3 regions of the Pseudomonas sp. L7 genome follow, and region 2 is predicted to be linked to each of the others. Evidence: predicted binding sites of a transcription regulator. Region 2 holds the regulator's gene; each other region holds the start of a gene.
What was found. The regulator sigma-54, encoded in region 2, starts transcription at its own class of promoters, with help from an activator protein. The targets are predictions, from matches to a motif close to ANTGGCATNNANNTTGCTNT.
Positions count from the first base shown of each region.

Region 1: the regulator sigma-54 is predicted to act here: its motif matches at 2,421-2,440, upstream of nirB (nitrite reductase large subunit NirB).
Region 3: the regulator sigma-54 is predicted to act here: its motif matches at 2,684-2,703, upstream of flgB (flagellar basal body rod protein FlgB).

Region 1 is NZ_CP176784.1:4,092,681-4,098,123, reverse strand. It holds gene ACK3BK_RS18865 (molybdopterin-dependent oxidoreductase) at 1-2,272, shown strand, start outside; gene nirB (nitrite reductase large subunit NirB) at 2,594-5,146, shown strand; gene nirD (nitrite reductase small subunit NirD) at 5,146-5,443, shown strand, end outside.
Region 2 is NZ_CP176784.1:1,071,812-1,077,254, forward strand. It holds gene ACK3BK_RS05155 (HPr family phosphocarrier protein) at 15-287, opposite strand; gene rapZ (RNase adapter RapZ) at 308-1,162, opposite strand; gene ptsN (PTS IIA-like nitrogen regulatory protein PtsN) at 1,165-1,629, opposite strand; gene hpf (ribosome hibernation-promoting factor, HPF/YfiA family) at 1,642-1,950, opposite strand; gene ACK3BK_RS05175 (RNA polymerase factor sigma-54) at 2,029-3,522, opposite strand; gene lptB (LPS export ABC transporter ATP-binding protein) at 3,696-4,421, opposite strand; gene lptA (lipopolysaccharide transport periplasmic protein LptA) at 4,422-4,946, opposite strand; gene lptC (LPS export ABC transporter periplasmic protein LptC) at 4,933-5,443, opposite strand, start outside.
Region 3 is NZ_CP176784.1:3,871,239-3,876,681, reverse strand. It holds gene ACK3BK_RS17820 (autotransporter outer membrane beta-barrel domain-containing protein) at 1-2,407, opposite strand, end outside; gene flgB (flagellar basal body rod protein FlgB) at 2,749-3,156, shown strand; gene flgC (flagellar basal body rod protein FlgC) at 3,159-3,602, shown strand; gene flgD (flagellar hook assembly protein FlgD) at 3,619-4,305, shown strand; gene flgE (flagellar hook protein FlgE) at 4,336-5,443, shown strand, end outside.

The DNA of each region.
Region 1 (5,443 bases), 2.6 Mb from region 2:
GCTGGCGCCGGCCGAGCTGCCGGATGCCGACTTTCCGCTGGTGCTCAACACCGGCCGCGTGCAGCACCAGTGGCACACCCTGACCAAGACCGGCAAGGTGCCGAGCCTGAACAAGCTCGAGCCCGGTCCCTTCGTCGAGATTAATCCGCAGGACGCCCGACGCCTGGGCATCGCCGACAAGGACCAGGTGGCGATTCGCTCGCGCCGCGGCCAGGCCGTGCTGCCGGCACGCATCAGCGAGCGGGTGCTGGTCGGCAACTGCTTTGCCCCTTTTCACTGGAACGACCTGTATGGCGAGCAACTGGCGATCAACGCCGTGACCTGCGACGCGGTCGATCCAACTTCCCTGCAACCGGCCTTCAAGCATTGCGCCGTGACCCTGGAGCGGGTTGCGGGCGAACGCATCGAGGCACTCGAGCTGCCCTGCGCGATCCCTACGGAGCCTGCCACCATGCCCACCGACACCCTGTCTCGCCTGCTCGGCCTGGACAGCCTGCCGGCCCCCGTCCTGGCTGACGAGGAGCGTCATTACCTTCAGGGCTTCCTGCTCGGCCTTGGGCAGGCGCGTACACCGGGTGTGCCCAGCCTGCCGCCCGGTGCGCCGCTGGCGCCCGCCAGTCGGCTGTTCGTCGATGGCTTGATCGCCGGCCTGTTCGCCCAGCCGGTGGTGGCGCCGGTCGCCATGGCCGAGGTCGCCCGGCATCGGGTGCTGTGGGCCTCGCAGACCGGCAATGGCGAGGTGCTGGCCGAGCGCTGTGCGGCCCATCTGCGCGAAGCGGGCCTGGCGGTCGAGCTGAGCTGCATGGATGCAGTCAGCCCCGGCCAATTGCGTGGCGCCGCCAGCGTGCTGCTGATCACCAGCACCTTTGGTGACGGCGATGCGCCTGACTGTGCTTCGGCGTTCTGGCAGGCGCTGCAGGGCGAGGAGGGGGCGCAGTGTGCGGCACTGCCCTTCGCCGTGCTGGCGCTGGGTGACTCCAGCTACGACCAGTTCTGCGGCTTTGGCCGCAAGCTCGACCAGCGCCTGGCTGAACTGGGCGGCCGACGTCTGCTCGATCGGGTCGATTGCGAACCGGACTTCGACCCATCGTTCGCCGCCTGGCTGCAGGCGTTGCTGCCGCTGCTCGGGCCGACGGCCGAAGCGCCCGTCATAGCCCCGCCGGCGCGGGTGTTCGGCAAGCAGCAACCCTGCCTGGCTCCCATCATCGAGAACCGTGTGCTCAATGCGCCCGGAGCGACCAAGGAGACACGCCAGGTGGTGTTCGACCTGCAAGGCACCGGGCTGGTCTACGAGGCAGGCGATGCGCTGGGTGTCTGGCCGCGCAACTGCCCGGCGCTGGTCCAGGAGCTGCTAGGCCTGATGGGGCTCGATGGCCAGACGTGCGTGCAACTGCCGGACTTGCCGACGATGCCGTTGGCCGAGGCGATGGAGCGGCATCTGGAGATCGCCCGGGTCACGTCGCAGCAGCTTGCCGCCTTCAGCCAGGCGCCGCAGGCAGGTGAACTGCGTCGGCTGCTGCTGCCCGAGCACAAGGCCGAACTCAAGGAGTGGCTGTGGGGGCGGCAGTTGGCCGATGTGCTCGCGGCATTCGCGCCGCAACTGTCACTGGAAAACTGGTTGGCCCTGCTCAAGCCGTTGCAGCCACGCATGTACTCGATCAGCTCCAGCCCCAAGGCCCATCCGCAGCAGGTGCACCTGACCGTTTCAACTGTGCGCTATGGCCAGCGCAAGGGCGTGAGTTCAAGCTTCCTCGCCGACCGCGCCGAAGCGCTGGAGGTGGCGATCTTCCCGCAGGTCGCGCGGCATTTCCGACTGCCGGACGACGATGCTACACCGCTCATCATGGTCGGCCCTGGCACGGGTATCGCGCCGTTCCGAGCCTTTCTCGAAGAGCGCGAAGCCCGCGGTGCGACCGGCGGCAACTGGCTGTTCTTCGGTGAGCAGCATGCCGCCTTTGATTTCTATTACCGCGAGCAGTTGCAGGCCTGGGAGGCCAGCGGTCATCTGCGCCTGAGCACGGCGTTCTCGCGTGACCAGGCCGAGAAGCTGTACGTGCAGCAGCGCATGCTCGAACAGGGCGCCGAACTGTGGCAGTGGCTGGAGGCAGGGGCGTACTTCTACATCTGCGGCGATGCCCAGCGCATGGCCAAGGATGTCGATGCTGCGTTGCGCCAGGTCGTGGCCGAGCACGGGCGGATGAGCGCCGAGGCGGCAGCGGCTTATGTCGAGGAATTGGGCAAGAACAAGCGTTATCGACGCGATGTGTATTGAGTGCACCGGGATGGGGAGGGGTGCACCGGCTTGAGGCGTTGCCGCGTGCGGCGCTGTCGCCGGACACGCCCGCTGCCACAGGTCGCGCAACGCTGCATACCCCGCAGGAGCGGGCTTGCAACGCGACAGTGCCAGCACTCATTCCGACCTTGGCACGCTCCCTGCTTTCAACGGTTTACAACACAGCCCCACTGATCAACGGCGATCAACAGGGGCCTCACACTGATGAGTACAGGCAAAGGCGCCTGGAGCTTCGGCTCCAGGCGCCTTTTTTTGTCTTTGCCGCGGGCATGCCCCGCACACCGTGATCGAGGATCGGCTATGAAGGCAACAGCGAACGGCGGACAACGAGAGCGACTGGTCATTGTCGGCAACGGCATGGTCGGTCATCACCTGGTCGAGCAACTGATCGAACGTGGTGCCCTGGCGCGCTTCGAGCTGCGCGTGTTCGGCGAGGAGCGCCAGCGCGCCTACGACCGTGTGCACTTGTCGGAATACTTCGCCGGCAGTAGCGCCGAGACACTAGCTATGTGCGAGCCCGACTTCTATGCCCAGCACGGCGTGCACCTGCACCTGCACGAAGCTGTGCTGGAGATCGACCGCACGCTGGGCGAGGTGGTCACCGCCCAGGGGCGCTACGGTTATGACCAACTGATCCTTGCCACCGGCTCCTACCCGTTCGTACCGCCGATCGAAGGCTCCACGGGCACGGCCTGCTTGGTCTACCGCACCCTCGACGATCTTGACGACATCCGCGCCTCGGCTGCCGGGGCCCGGCGTGGCGTGGTGGTCGGCGGTGGGCTGCTGGGCCTTGAGGCTGCCAATGCGCTCAAGTCGCTGGGGCTGGAGGCTCATGTCGTGGAGTTCGCGCCACGGCTGATGCCGGTGCAGCTCGATCATGAAGGAGGCGCGGCCTTGCGTGCGCAGATCGAAGCGCTGGGTGTCGGCGTGCATCTGTCTCGCGCCACCCAGTCGATCGACCCGGGAGAAGAGTATCGCCATCGCATGAATTTCGATGGTGGCGAGTACCTGGAAACCGACCTGATCGTGTTCTCTGCCGGTATCCGTCCGCGTGACGCCCTGGGGCGTGCCTGCGAGCTGCAGATCGCGCCGCGCGGCGGCGTGGTCATCGACGGCAACTGCCGTTCCAGCGATCCACGGATCTTTGCCATCGGCGAGTGCGCGTCGTGGAACGGTAGCGTGTTCGGCCTCGTTGCCCCGGGCTACAGCATGGCGCGCAACCTTGCTGCGCTGCTGGTCGGCGAGGCCAGTGCCGAGTTCAGCGGTGCCGACATGTCGACCAAGCTCAAGCTGCTGGGGGTCGATGTCGGCTCCATCGGCGACGCCCACGGCGCCACCCCGGGCGCCCGCAGCTACCGATACATCGACGAGGCCAACGCCAGCTACCGCCGCCTGGTGGTCGACGCCAGCGGCAAGCGGGTGATCGGCGCGGTGCTGGTCGGCGACAACAGCTACTACGACACGCTGCTGCAGTACGTGCAAAACGGCATCGCCCTGCCGCAGGATCCGGCGGCGCTGATCCTGCCGCAGAGCGGCGGCGCGCCGACGCTGGGCGCCGATGCCCTGCCCGACAGCGCGACCATCTGCTCTTGCCACAACGTCAGCAAGGGCGCGATCTGCGCGGCCATCGACAGTGGCTGCGCGGACCTGGCGGCGGTCAAGGGCTGCACCAAGGCGGCCAGCGGCTGTGGTGGCTGTGCGGCGCTGCTCAAGCAGGTGTTCGAGCACGAACTGACCGCGCGTGGCGTGACGGTCGACAAGAGCCTGTGCGAGCACTTTGCCTATACCCGTCAGGAGTTGTATGCACTGGTGCGGGTCGAGGGGATTCGAACCTTCAACGAGCTGCTCGAGCGCCACGGCAAGGGCCATGTCGGTTGCGACATCTGCAAGCCGACCGTGGGCTCGATCCTCGCCTCGTGCTGGAACCAGCCGATCATGGACCCCTCGCTGGTACCGCTGCAGGACACCAACGACACCTTCATGGCCAACATGCAGAAGAACGGCACCTACTCGGTGGTGCCGCGCATCCCGGGTGGTGAAATCACCCCCGACAAGTTGATCGTGATCGGCCAGGTGGCGAAGAAGTACGACCTCTACACCAAAATCACCGGCGGCCAGCGCATCGACCTGTTCGGCGCGCAGTTGCACGAGCTGCCGCTGATCTGGGGCGAACTGATCGAGGCGGGCTTCGAAACCGGCCATGCCTATGGCAAGTCGACCCGCACGGTGAAGTCGTGCGTGGGCAGCACCTGGTGCCGCTACGGCGTGCAGGACAGCGTTGCCATGGCCCTGCGTATCGAAGACCGCTACAAGGGCCTGCGCTCGCCGCACAAGCTCAAGTTCGCGGTGTCCGGCTGCACCCGTGAATGCGCCGAGGCGCAGAGCAAGGATATCGGCGTGATCGCCACCGACAAGGGGTGGAACCTGTACGTTTGTGGCAACGGTGGCATGCGCCCGCGCCATGCCGAACTGTTCGCCACCGATCTGGACGACGACACCCTGATCCGCCTGATCGACCGCGTGCTGATGTTCTACATCCGCACCGCCGACAAACTGCAGCGCACCTCGGTGTGGCGCGAAGGCCTGGACGGCGGGCTGGACTATCTCAAGGCGGTGATTCTCGACGATAGCCTGGGCCTTGCCGACGAGCTGGAAGCGCAGATGCAGCATGTGGTCGACCGCTACGAATGCGAATGGGCCAACGCCTTGAAAGACCCGGAGAAGCTCAAGCGCTTCCGCACCTTCGTCAACGATCAGCGGCCTGACCCGGATGTGCATTTCGTGCGTGAGCGCGAACAGCGTCGACCGGCTACGCCGCTGGAGTTGATCCCTACTGTCGAGGAGCTCGTTTGATGAACCTGTCTAATGCTGTCGTTGCGCCACAGGATATCTGGCAGTCGGTGTGCCGGGTCGATGATCTGATTGCGGACTCGGGGGTGGTGGTCTGGCTCGACGGCGAGCAGGTCGCGCTGTTCTACCTGCCCGGGCAGGAGCAGACACTGTATGCCGTGGACAACCGCGACCCACGTTCAGGGGCCAATGTTATCGGGCGGGGGTTGATCGGCAGCCTGCAAGGCGAACTGGTGGTGGCGGCGCCGTTGTACAAGCAGCATTTCAGCTTGCGTGATGGGCGTTGCCTGGAGGATGCGG
Region 2 (5,443 bases):
GGCGGGGCGAGGGCTTACTCGCCTTCGTCGAAATAGTTGTTGATCAACGCCACCAGCGCATCCAGTGCGTCGTTGTCCTGCTCACCCTCGGTATGCAGGTGCACCTGGGTGCCTTTACCTGCGGCCAGCATCATCACTGCCATGATGCTCTTGCCGTCCACCAGCTTGTCGGGGGCTCGCCCGACTCGAACCTGACAGGGAAACTTCCCGGCCACGCCGACGAACTTGGCTGCCGCCCGGGCGTGCAGGCCCAGCTTGTTGATGATGGTGATTTCGCGGGCGGGCATCGTGGGGTGGATCCTGTGGGTTAGAGGTCGCGGTGACGGACCTGGACGTTTTTCAGGGTTTGCTGCAGCAGTTGTCCGAGGCGCTCGGTGATATAGACAGAGCGGTGGTGTCCGCCGGTGCAGCCGATGGCGATGGTGACATAGGCGCGGTTGCTGGCGGCAAAGCGCGGTAGCCATTTAAGCAGATAGCTGGAGATGTCCTGGAACATTTCCTCGACGTCCGGTTGTGCGGCCAGGTACTCGATCACCGGAGCTTCAAGGCCCGAGTGCTCGCGCAGCTCGGGTTTCCAGTAAGGGTTTGGCAGGCAGCGCACGTCGAACACCAAGTCGGCGTCCACCGGCATGCCGCGCTTGAAACCGAAGGATTCGACGAGAAAAGCGGTGCCGGGCTCAGGCTGGTTAAGCAGGCGCAGCTTGATCGAGTCACGCAGTTGGTAAAGATTGAGGCTGGTGGTATCGATCTTGAGGTCGGCAAGGTCGGCGATGGGGCCGAGCAGCTCACTTTCGACGCGGATGGCTTCGGCGAGCGAACGGTCCGCGTTGGTCAGGGGGTGGCGACGGCGGGTTTCGGAGAACCGCTTGAGCAGCGTGTCTTCGTCGGCGTCCAGGTACAGCACGTCACACTGGATGTGACGGGCGCGCGCTTCCTCGAGCAATTCGGGGAAGCGCGACAGATGGCTGGGTAGATTGCGCGCATCGATGGACACGGCGACCTTGGGTTGCATCAGTTCGGTGTTGATCAGCGCGTTTTCCGCCAGCTGCGGCAGCAACCCGGCGGGCAGGTTGTCGATGCAGTAGTAGCCGTTGTCTTCCAGCACATCGAGCGCGGTGCTCTTGCCGGAGCCGGACCGGCCGCTGACGATGATCAGGCGCATGTTCAGTGCTCGTTCTGTGCGTCCAGGACTACCTGGTAGAGGGCTTCGCTGCTGTCGGCGGCACGCAGGCGATCACGGACTTCCTTGCGATCGAGCATGCTGGCGATCTGGCGCAGCAGTTCGAGGTGGGCATCGGTGGCCGCTTCCGGGACCAGCAGCACGAACAGCAGGTCCACGGGGGCGCCGTCGATGGCGTCGTAGTCGATGGGTGCGTCCAGGTGCAGCAGGGCGCTGACGGGGGCGGTACAACCTTCCAGACGGCAGTGGGGAATGGCGATGCCATTACCGAAGCCGGTGGAGCCCAGTTTTTCGCGAGCGATGAGCTTTTCGAAGACGTCTTGCATCGCAAGCTCAGGTACTTGCTCGGCAATCAGGGTGGCGACCTTTTCCAGGGCGCGCTTCTTGCTGCCGCCCGGCACGTTCACGAGGGAACGGCCGGGGGTCAGGATGGTTTCAAGTCGGATCATGGATGAGGGGGATCAGCGGGCAGCTGCACCTTGCAGCAGGCTTTGCTGTTTTTCCTTGTGTTTTTTCAGTTGGCGGTCGAGCTTGTCAGCCAATGCGTCGATCGCGGCATACATGTCTTGGTGTTCAGCGTTGGCGACCACTTCGCCGCCGGGAATCTGGAGTGTTGCTTCAACCTTCTGCTGCAGCTTCTCGACCTTCATGATCACCGTTGCATTGGTGATCTTGTCGAAATGCCCTTCCACGCGGGCGAGCTTCTCGAGCACGTATTCGCGCAGTGGTTGGGTGACTTCTACATGCTGGCCACTGATGTTGACTTGCATACAGCTTCTCCTTTGTTGCCCGTGCATAAAGAGGCAGGTATTGCACCTGCCACTGAAACGCTGTGGCACATCCCGGGGCTACATCAATCGCTTGCGCTCGCTCGACGGGGCAATCCCCAGCGATTCGCGGTACTTGGCGACGGTGCGGCGGGCTACCTGGATGCCTTGTGCCTCCAGTAAACCAGCGATCTTGCTGTCACTCAATGGCTTTTTCTGATTTTCCGCGGCCACCAGTTTCTTGATGATCGCGCGGATCGCCGTAGACGAGCATTCGCCGCCTTCGGCGGTGCTCACATGGCTCGAGAAAAAGTATTTCAATTCGTAGATGCCACGGGGAGTGTGCATGTACTTCTGCGTGGTGACCCGCGAAATGGTCGACTCGTGCATGCCCACCGCCTCGGCGATGTCATGCAGCACCAGGGGCTTCATGGCTTCATCGCCGTGGTCGAGGAAACCACGCTGGTGTTCGACGATCTGGGTCGCCACTTTCATCAGTGTCTCGTTGCGGCTTTGCAGGCTCTTGATGAACCAGCGCGCTTCCTGCAACTGGTTGCGCATGAAGGTGTTGTCCGCGCTGGTGTCGGCACGGCGGACGAAGCCTGCATACTGCGGATTGACCCGCAGGCGCGGCACCGCTTCCTGGTTCAGTTCGACCAGCCAGCGGTCGCTGTCCTTGCGCACGATGACGTCTGGAATCACGTACTCCGGCTCGCTCGATTCGATCTGCGAGCCCGGGCGCGGATTGAGGCTTTGCACCAGCTCGATGACCTGGCGCAGCTCGTCTTCCTTGAGCTTCATGCGACGCATGAGCTGGCTGTAGTCGCGGCTGCCGAGCAGGTCGATGTAGTCGGTGACCAGGCGCTGGGCCTCGGCCATCCACGGCACGCTCGCCGGCAGTTGGCGCAGTTGCAGCAGCAGGCATTCGCCCAGGTTGCGGGCGCCGACGCCGGCCGGCTCGAACTGCTGGATGCGGTGCAGCACGGCTTCGACTTCATCCAGCTCGATGTCCAGCTCCGGATCGAATCCGGCGCAGATTTCCTCGAGGCTGTCTTCCAGATAGCCCTGATCGTTGATGCTGTCGATGAGAGTGACAGCGATCAGGCGGTCGGTGTCGGACATCGGTGCCAGGTTGAGCTGCCACAGCAGATGGCTCTGCAAGCTTTCGCCGGCCGAGGTGCGCGTGGTGAAGTCCCACTCGTCGTCATCGTTGCTGGGCAGGCTGCTGGCGCTGGTCTGGTAGATGTCTTCCCAGGCCGTGTCGACCGGCAATTCGTTGGGGATGCGCTCGTTCCACTCGCCCTCTTCGAGGTTTTCCGTGCTGACGGTGGTTTCCTGGAAGCTGTTGTCCTGGGCTTCGGTGGCAGGTTTGCTTTCGCCGTTTTCCGCCATCGGATCGCTGTTGTCGAAGTCGTCGCCGTCTTCCTGACGTTCGAGCATCGGATTGGACTCCAGCGCTTCCTGGATTTCCTGTTGGAGGTCCAGGGTGGAGAGCTGGAGCAGACGGATGGCCTGTTGCAACTGCGGGGTCATCGTCAGTTGCTGGCCCATTTTTAGGACGAGCGATGGTTTCATGGCTGGGGCTTAATACCTTGTTCGCCGGCGCGCATGCGCCATCCACTACAGGGCGCCGGAGCGCCAAATCTTAAGCAAGTTATATGCCTGAAATTGTAGCGTTTGCCTAGAGCACTGTAACACTTAAGCCCGTTTCACCAGGCTTTTCCAATGCTCCAGGCAGGTCCCGGGGATCAGAGTCGGAACTCGTGGCCCAGGTAGACTTCCTTGACCAGCTGGTTGGCCAGGATGGTCTCGGCGTCGCCTTCGGCGATCAGTTGACCATCGTTGACGATGTAGGCGGTCTCGCAGATGTCGAGTGTTTCGCGCACGTTGTGGTCGGTGATCAGCACGCCGATGCCCTTGGCCTTCAGATGGTGGATGATCTGTTTGATATCACCCACGGAAATCGGGTCGACGCCAGCGAAGGGTTCGTCCAGCAGGATGAACTTCGGTGCGGTCGCCAGGGCGCGGGCAATTTCGACGCGGCGGCGTTCGCCACCGGACAGGCTCATGCCGAGGTTGTCACGGATGTGGCTGATGTGGAACTCCTGCAGCAGGCTTTCCAACTCCTTGCGCCGTCCATCGCGGTCCAGGTCCTTGCGCGTCTCGAGGATGGCCATGATGTTGTCGGCGACCGACAGCTTGCGGAAGATCGACGCTTCCTGCGGCAGATAGCCGATGCCTGCCTGGGCCCGGCCATGCATGGGCTGGTGGCTGACATCGTGGCTGTCGATGAGCACGCGCCCTTGGTCGGCCTGGACCAGCCCCACGATCATGTAGAAGCAGGTGGTCTTGCCGGCGCCGTTAGGGCCGAGCAGGCCGACGATCTGGCCGCTGTCGATCGACAGGCTGACGTCGCGGACGACCTGGCGGCCCTTGTAGCTCTTGGCCAGGTGCTGGGCTTTGAGGGTTGCCATTTACTCGGCCTTTTTCTTCGGTTGGATCACCATGTCGATACGCTGACGAGGTGCAGTCACGTTGCCACCACGACCGGCGGTCGCCACCTGGGTCTTGGTGTTGTAGACGATCTTCTCGCCTTCGGTGGTGTTGCCTTCGTTCTCGACCTTGGCGCGGTCAGTGAGGATGACGATATCCTTTTGCGCCTGGTACTGGATGGTGACGGCCCAGCCCTTCATCTTGTCGGGCTTGGCGGCGCTCTGCTGCTGCTCGAAGTAGGCCAGGTTGCCCACCGAGGTCACGACGTCGATGTCGCCCGAGGCGGCGCGAGTCATGGTCACGGTATTGCCTTTGATCATCATCGAGCCCTGAGTGATGATCACATCGCCCGTGTAGGTGGCAACGCCCTGTTTGTCGTCCAGGTGCGCGTTGTCCGCCTGGATGCGGATCGGCTGGTCACGGTCGTTCGGCAGGGCGAAGGCGCTCGCGCTTCCCAGTGCTGCGCTCAGGCTGAGCAAAAGGGGGAGGGTTTTAACGAGCCTCATACTGTCCTCTTACGTTGGACAGCAGGTCCATCCTGCCGTCTTCCAAATATGCTTTCATTCCTACGCCCGTAGTCGTGCCACCGGCGCCGTCGATTCTAACGGCTTGATCGGTCTGCGCATATTGCTTCTGCGGGAACACGGTCATCCGGCTACTGGTGATCAGGGTGTCGCGTTGTTTTTCGTCGGTGCGGGCGATCCGCACGTTGTCGATCAGTTCGACCTCGGTGCCGTCCGGATTGACCTCGGCGCGCACGCTCTGCACGTGCCATGGGAATGCTGTCCCACGGTAGATGTGCATGTCTGGCGTGGTCACCAGGGTGACTTCGCTGGCTTTCAAGTGTTCGACCTTGTCCGCGGTCATTTCGTATTGCAGCCTGCCGTCGGGCAGGAACTGTACGCTGTGGGCGTTGATCGCATAGTAGTCGATGGCGCTTTCGTCGACCTGTGCCGTGGGCTTGTCGAGGAAGCTCTCAGGGCTGATGTTCCAGTAGCCGATC
Region 3 (5,443 bases), 2.8 Mb from region 2:
GGTCGGCGGCGAAGTCGTGGTAGCCCATCAGCTTGAATTGCGGCTCCAGGGTCCCGACACCAACGGCATAGCTGCCCGCCACTCGCACACCTGCACCCAGCTCGAGGGCTTCGTAGCGCTCATCTTCGACCTTGAGTGCGGCGGACGAGCCTTTCTCGCGGTAGCCATCGATGTCGACACGGCTGTAGCGTGCGGCCACGCGTGGTTCGACCAGCAATTGCGGGTTGATGTGCCAGGTGTAGCCACCCACCAGGTTCGCGGCCAACTGGTTGCTATCGTAGTCGGCCTTGGCCCGGGTGTCGGCGATCTCACGCTTGCCTTGGTTGTCGCCCCGGCCATAGGTCAGGCTGGCGTCGACGAAGTAGTTGCCCAGCGTATAGGCGCTGTACAGGGTGAAGGCATGGCTCTCGACCGACGTCTTGTTGCCACTGCTGCCGTTGACGTCAGTGTCCAGGAAGCTGTACGCCAGGCCCAGGGTGAGCTGGTCGTTGAGCTTGCCATCGGCACCGACGGCAATGCCGTGACTGTAGGCGTTGTAACCTGCCACGCCGTCACGGGTGCTCTGGGTGGCGTCGCTGTACAGCGATTGAACCCATACGCCGGCCTGGCTGAAGCCTTCCCCCGACGACGCGCCACGCAGGTTGCTGGCGCGGCTGCTGATGGCGTTGCCGATCATGCGCTGGGCTCCGGTGGCTGCCTGGCGCGCGCCGCCGTTGACCTCCGGGGTCAGCTGGCGAGCCAGTCTGGCGACCTGGGCCTGGTCGGCCTTGGCGGCGTAGGCCAGCAGCGGGTCGCCTTTGGGCAACTGAGCCAGCAGGCCGTTACCGATCGCGTTGCCGATGGCACCCTGGGCATTGTCGTTGCCGCCGCTTTCCTTGACGATCTCGGTGACTTCTTCCACTGGTTTGGTCGTGACCTGAGCGTAGACTTTGTTGTCTTCCACCGCGCTGCTCTGCACGCGCAGCAGTGCCGAGGTACTGGTGACCTGGATGCCGTTGGGGTCAAGGTTGTGGCCGGCGGTGTCCACCAGCTGTACCTGGCCGGCCTCGACCAGCAGGTAGCGCGATCCGGACGGCTGGAAGTCCTCTTCGTCGGCGTGCAGGGCGATGCGCGAGCCTTGCTCGAACTTGCTGGTGCCACTGACCTTGAGTACCGCCACGCTCGGGTCGGTTTCGCTGGACAATTCCAGGCCCAGCGCCGAGTTGCCGGCGATCGACAGGTTGCCGTCGATCGCGGTGCGGGCAGCGGTCAGTGACAGGGTTGCGCGGGTGTCGTCACCCAGGTTGCCGACTTCGATCCAGCCACCGGGCTTGAGGCGGATGTCCGGGGTGCTGTGGGGCAGGTAGTGGGCCTGGAACTCGCTGTTACCTTCGACCTCGATGTTGCTCAGCCCGTCGAGCATGCCGGTGATCTGGCTGCCCTCGCGCAGGATGAGCTCGACCGGCCGATTGCTGTGGCTGGCGTCGATGGCGACCTGGGCCATGATGATGCCGCTGTTGAAGATGTTCAGGTCGCCGTGGTCGCGATACCAGGGTTGCTGGCCGGGGCCGTCGAATGCGACATCGCCGATGCGAATGCCGGTGCCGCTCAAGGCGTAGATCGAGCCACGGTTGTCGATGTGCCGCCCCAGGCTACTGGTCAGGGTTGCGCCATCGAGCGCGATGGCCTGGCTGTTCGTGTCGCTGGCGACGATATTGCCGTAGTTTTCGATGCTGTCCAGGCGGGTTGGCATGCCGGTGGCGCCGCCGCGCGACGTGGCGTTGACGCTGATGGCATTGGGGCCGCTGCTTTCGATGGCGCCGCGGTTGACGATCTTGCCCTGCACGGTGGCGCCGGCCAGGTTGAGGGTGATCGCGTTGTAGCCATAGGCGCGGACCTTGGCGTTCTGGGCGTTGACCAGGTCGCCCTTGATCAAGGTCGACTGGCCGTTGGCGCTGGCCAGGTTGATGCCGTAGGCCTCCCGCCGGTTGATGATGCCGATACCGGTGCCGGCCTGGAGCGTGCCTTGGTTGATCAGGTTGCCATCGATGGTGGTATTGCTGATTTTCAGCGCGTTGCCATCGAGGCTGGTGCTCCTGACGAAGGCCTGGTTCATCAGGTCGCCGGTCACATGACTGTTGCGCACGGTGAGGGCGTCGCTGCGATTGACCATGTCCACGGTGGTGCGGTCGTTGTCGTTGATCGGGCTGTTGAAGGTCAGGTCGCCCTGTACGTTGGCGTCGTCGAGCACGATCGCGCTGCGGGAAATATTGGTGAAGCTGCCGCCGAACTCGAGGCCGTTCGCGTAGCTCTGGTGGCTGGAGGTGAAGCCGGCATCGGTCAGTTGGATGGTCTGGCCATGGGCGGGCAGGGCGCTGGTGGCAATTGCCAGGGCAAGCAGGGTCTTGCGGTAGGTCAGCGGGGACACGGTTTCTTCCTTGGAAGGCAATAGGGACAGTGCGCATCCATGCTGTGCCTGAAACCGTAACCAGTGGCCTCATGCCACATCTCTGCGCGGTCGCGAATGCTACTCGCAGTGATGGCAAAATAACACTGCCCTGTTGACGTCAATTTTTTGGATTGCCGCTTTTGCCGCTCGGCAATTGCCGCTCACTCGCCATCAAGCGGAAGCACTTTGCCGCTTTTCTGGCATTGCCGTTGCTCGCGGATGCAGATGATGCCCGGTATTGCTGGGGTTGCGGCTGTTGGCACAGGCCTTGCTATAGCTTGGCCAACGCAACGCTGGTCAACCTTCGAAGGTTCCCCGACATGAGCATCAGCTTCGACAAGGCCCTCGGCATCCATGAAAAGGCACTGGGTTTCCGCGCCCAGCGCGCCGAGGTGCTGGCCAACAACATCGCCAACGCCGACACGCCCAACTACAAGGCGCGTGACATGGACTTCTCCTCGGTGCTTGCCGCCGAGGCAGACAAACAAAGCAATGGGCGTATTTCGCTGACCCGCACCAACGGCCACCACATCGAGGCCGAAGGCCTGGCCATGGGCGACGACAGTCTCAAGTACCGCACGCCGATGCAGCCGTCGATCGACCAGAACACCGTGGATGCACAGATCGAGCAGTCGAACTATGCGCAGAACGCGATCGACTTCCAGGCCAGCTTCACCTTGCTCAACAGTAAATTCAAAGGGCTGGTATCGGCCCTGCGTGGAGAGTGACCATGTCCCTTGCCAGTGTCTTCAACATCGCCGGTAGCGGCATGAGCGCGCAGAACACGCGCCTTAACACCGTCGCCTCGAACATCGCCAACGCCGAGACCGTCTCCTCGAGCATCGACCAGACCTACCGCGCGCGCCACCCGGTGTTCGCCACTACCTTCGAACAGGCCCAGAACGGCGCCGGTCAGTCGCTGTTCGACGACCAGGGCCAGGCCGGCCAGGGTGTGCAGGTCAAGGGGATCATCGAGGACCAGAGCAACCTGGAAGCCCGCTACGAGCCCAATCATCCGGCGGCGAACAAGGACGGCTACGTCTACTACCCGAACGTCAACGTGGTCGAGGAGATGGCTGACATGATCTCCGCCAGCCGTGCGTTCCAGACCAACGCCGAGCTGATGAACACCGCCAAGACCATGATGCAGAAGGTGCTGACCCTGGGTCAGTGATTGAGGAGCGCAACGCATGGCAGTCAATGTTAATGATGTGCTCGCCAACTCCGGTGTGAGCAACGGCACCAAGAAGCCAGCCAGCGAGCCGACCGACAAGAACGCGCTCGGCAAGGATGCCTTCTTGCAGTTGCTGGTCACCCAGATGCAGCACCAGAACCCGCTCGATCCGCAGGACAACGGTGAGTTCGTTGCCCAGCTTGCGCAGTTCAGCAGCCTGGAGGGTATCCAGACCCTCAACGAGTCGGTCAACGCCATTACCGGTTCGCTGGGTTCGTCCCAGGCGCTGCAGGCATCGTCGCTGGTCGGCCGCTCGGTGATCGTGCAGAACGACAAGGCGTTGGTCGATCCGACCAAGAGCTTCAATGGTCAGGTCGTGGTGCCGCAGAACATCGAGAGCGGCAAGGTCACGATCAAGGACAAGGATGGCAACGTCGTCAAGACCATCCAGTTGGGCGAACAGAAGAAGGGCACTGCCGACTTCATCTGGGATGGCACCAACGACAAGGGCGAGAAGGTCGCTGCAGGCAACTACACCTTTACCGCGACGACCACCGTCGATGGCAAGGCTCAGGAGATGTACACGCTGCTGCCAGCCACCGTCACCAGTGTCACCGTGGGTGGCACTGGCGGCGAGATGATGCTCAACCTGGCCGGTATCGGCAAGGTCGGCATCTCCAAAGTACAAACCATCGGAATCTAAGGCCGGCCTGTTCGGCAGAAGGAGCAATGCATGTCTTTCAATATCGGCCTTAGCGGTCTCTACGCAGCCAACAAGCAACTCGACGTTACCGGCAACAACATCGCCAACGTCAATACCACCGGTTTCAAGTCGTCGCGTGCCGAGTTCGCCGACGTCTACGCCGGCGCCAACCGCCTGGGCGTGGGCCAGAACCAGGTCGGTAACGGTGTGCGCCTGGCGGCGGTGTCGCAGCAGTTCACCCAGGGTGACGTGAACAACACTGGCAACGTGCTGGACATGGGGATCCAGGGCCAGGGCTACTTCGTCCTGTCCGACAACGGCTCGCTGACCTACACCCGTGCCGGAGCCTTCCGCACCGACAAGGACAACAACGTGGTGACCTCCGACGGCCTGAACCTGCAAGGCTATGCTGCCGACAGCACCGGCAAGATCCAGAAGGGCATCCTCACCAACCTGAAGATCGATACCTCGGCGCTGGCCCCCAAGGCCACTACCCTGATCGACCAGGGTATCAACCTGAACTCCTCCGCCGACACCATCCCGCTGGAGGTGTCCGACGGCGCGACCCCGCCGGTGATGGTGCCGAACAAGCCGTTCGACCCGGCCGACCAGTCGACCTACACCAAGTCCTTCCCGACCAAGGTGTACGACAGCCAGGGTAACGAGCACACCATGGAGCAGTTCTACCGCAAGACCGGCACCAACGAGTGGACCATGTACACCCTGGTCGATGGTCGCAACCCGCTCAACCCGAGTAGCACCACGCCGCTGACCGGCACCATGACTTTCAACTCCGACGGCAGCATCAAGGCCATGACCACCGACAACACCACGGTGCCGGCGGCCAACTGGAGCGTGACCAACAACACCTTCAGCCTCAAGGGCTGGATCCCGGCCGCGAAGGATGCCGCAGGCAACTGGGCGGCCAACGGTTCGGATGGCAATGCCGACGGCATGCGCCTGGCCATGAACAGCACCACCTCGTACAACACCGAGACCGCGCGCATGTCGCAGAATCAGGACGGCTATGCCACCGGCATCCTGTCGAGCCTGTCGATCGACTCGACCGGGGTGATGTTCGCAAGCTTCAGCAACCAGCAGTCTCGCGCCATCGGCCAGGTTGCGATTGCCAGCTTCG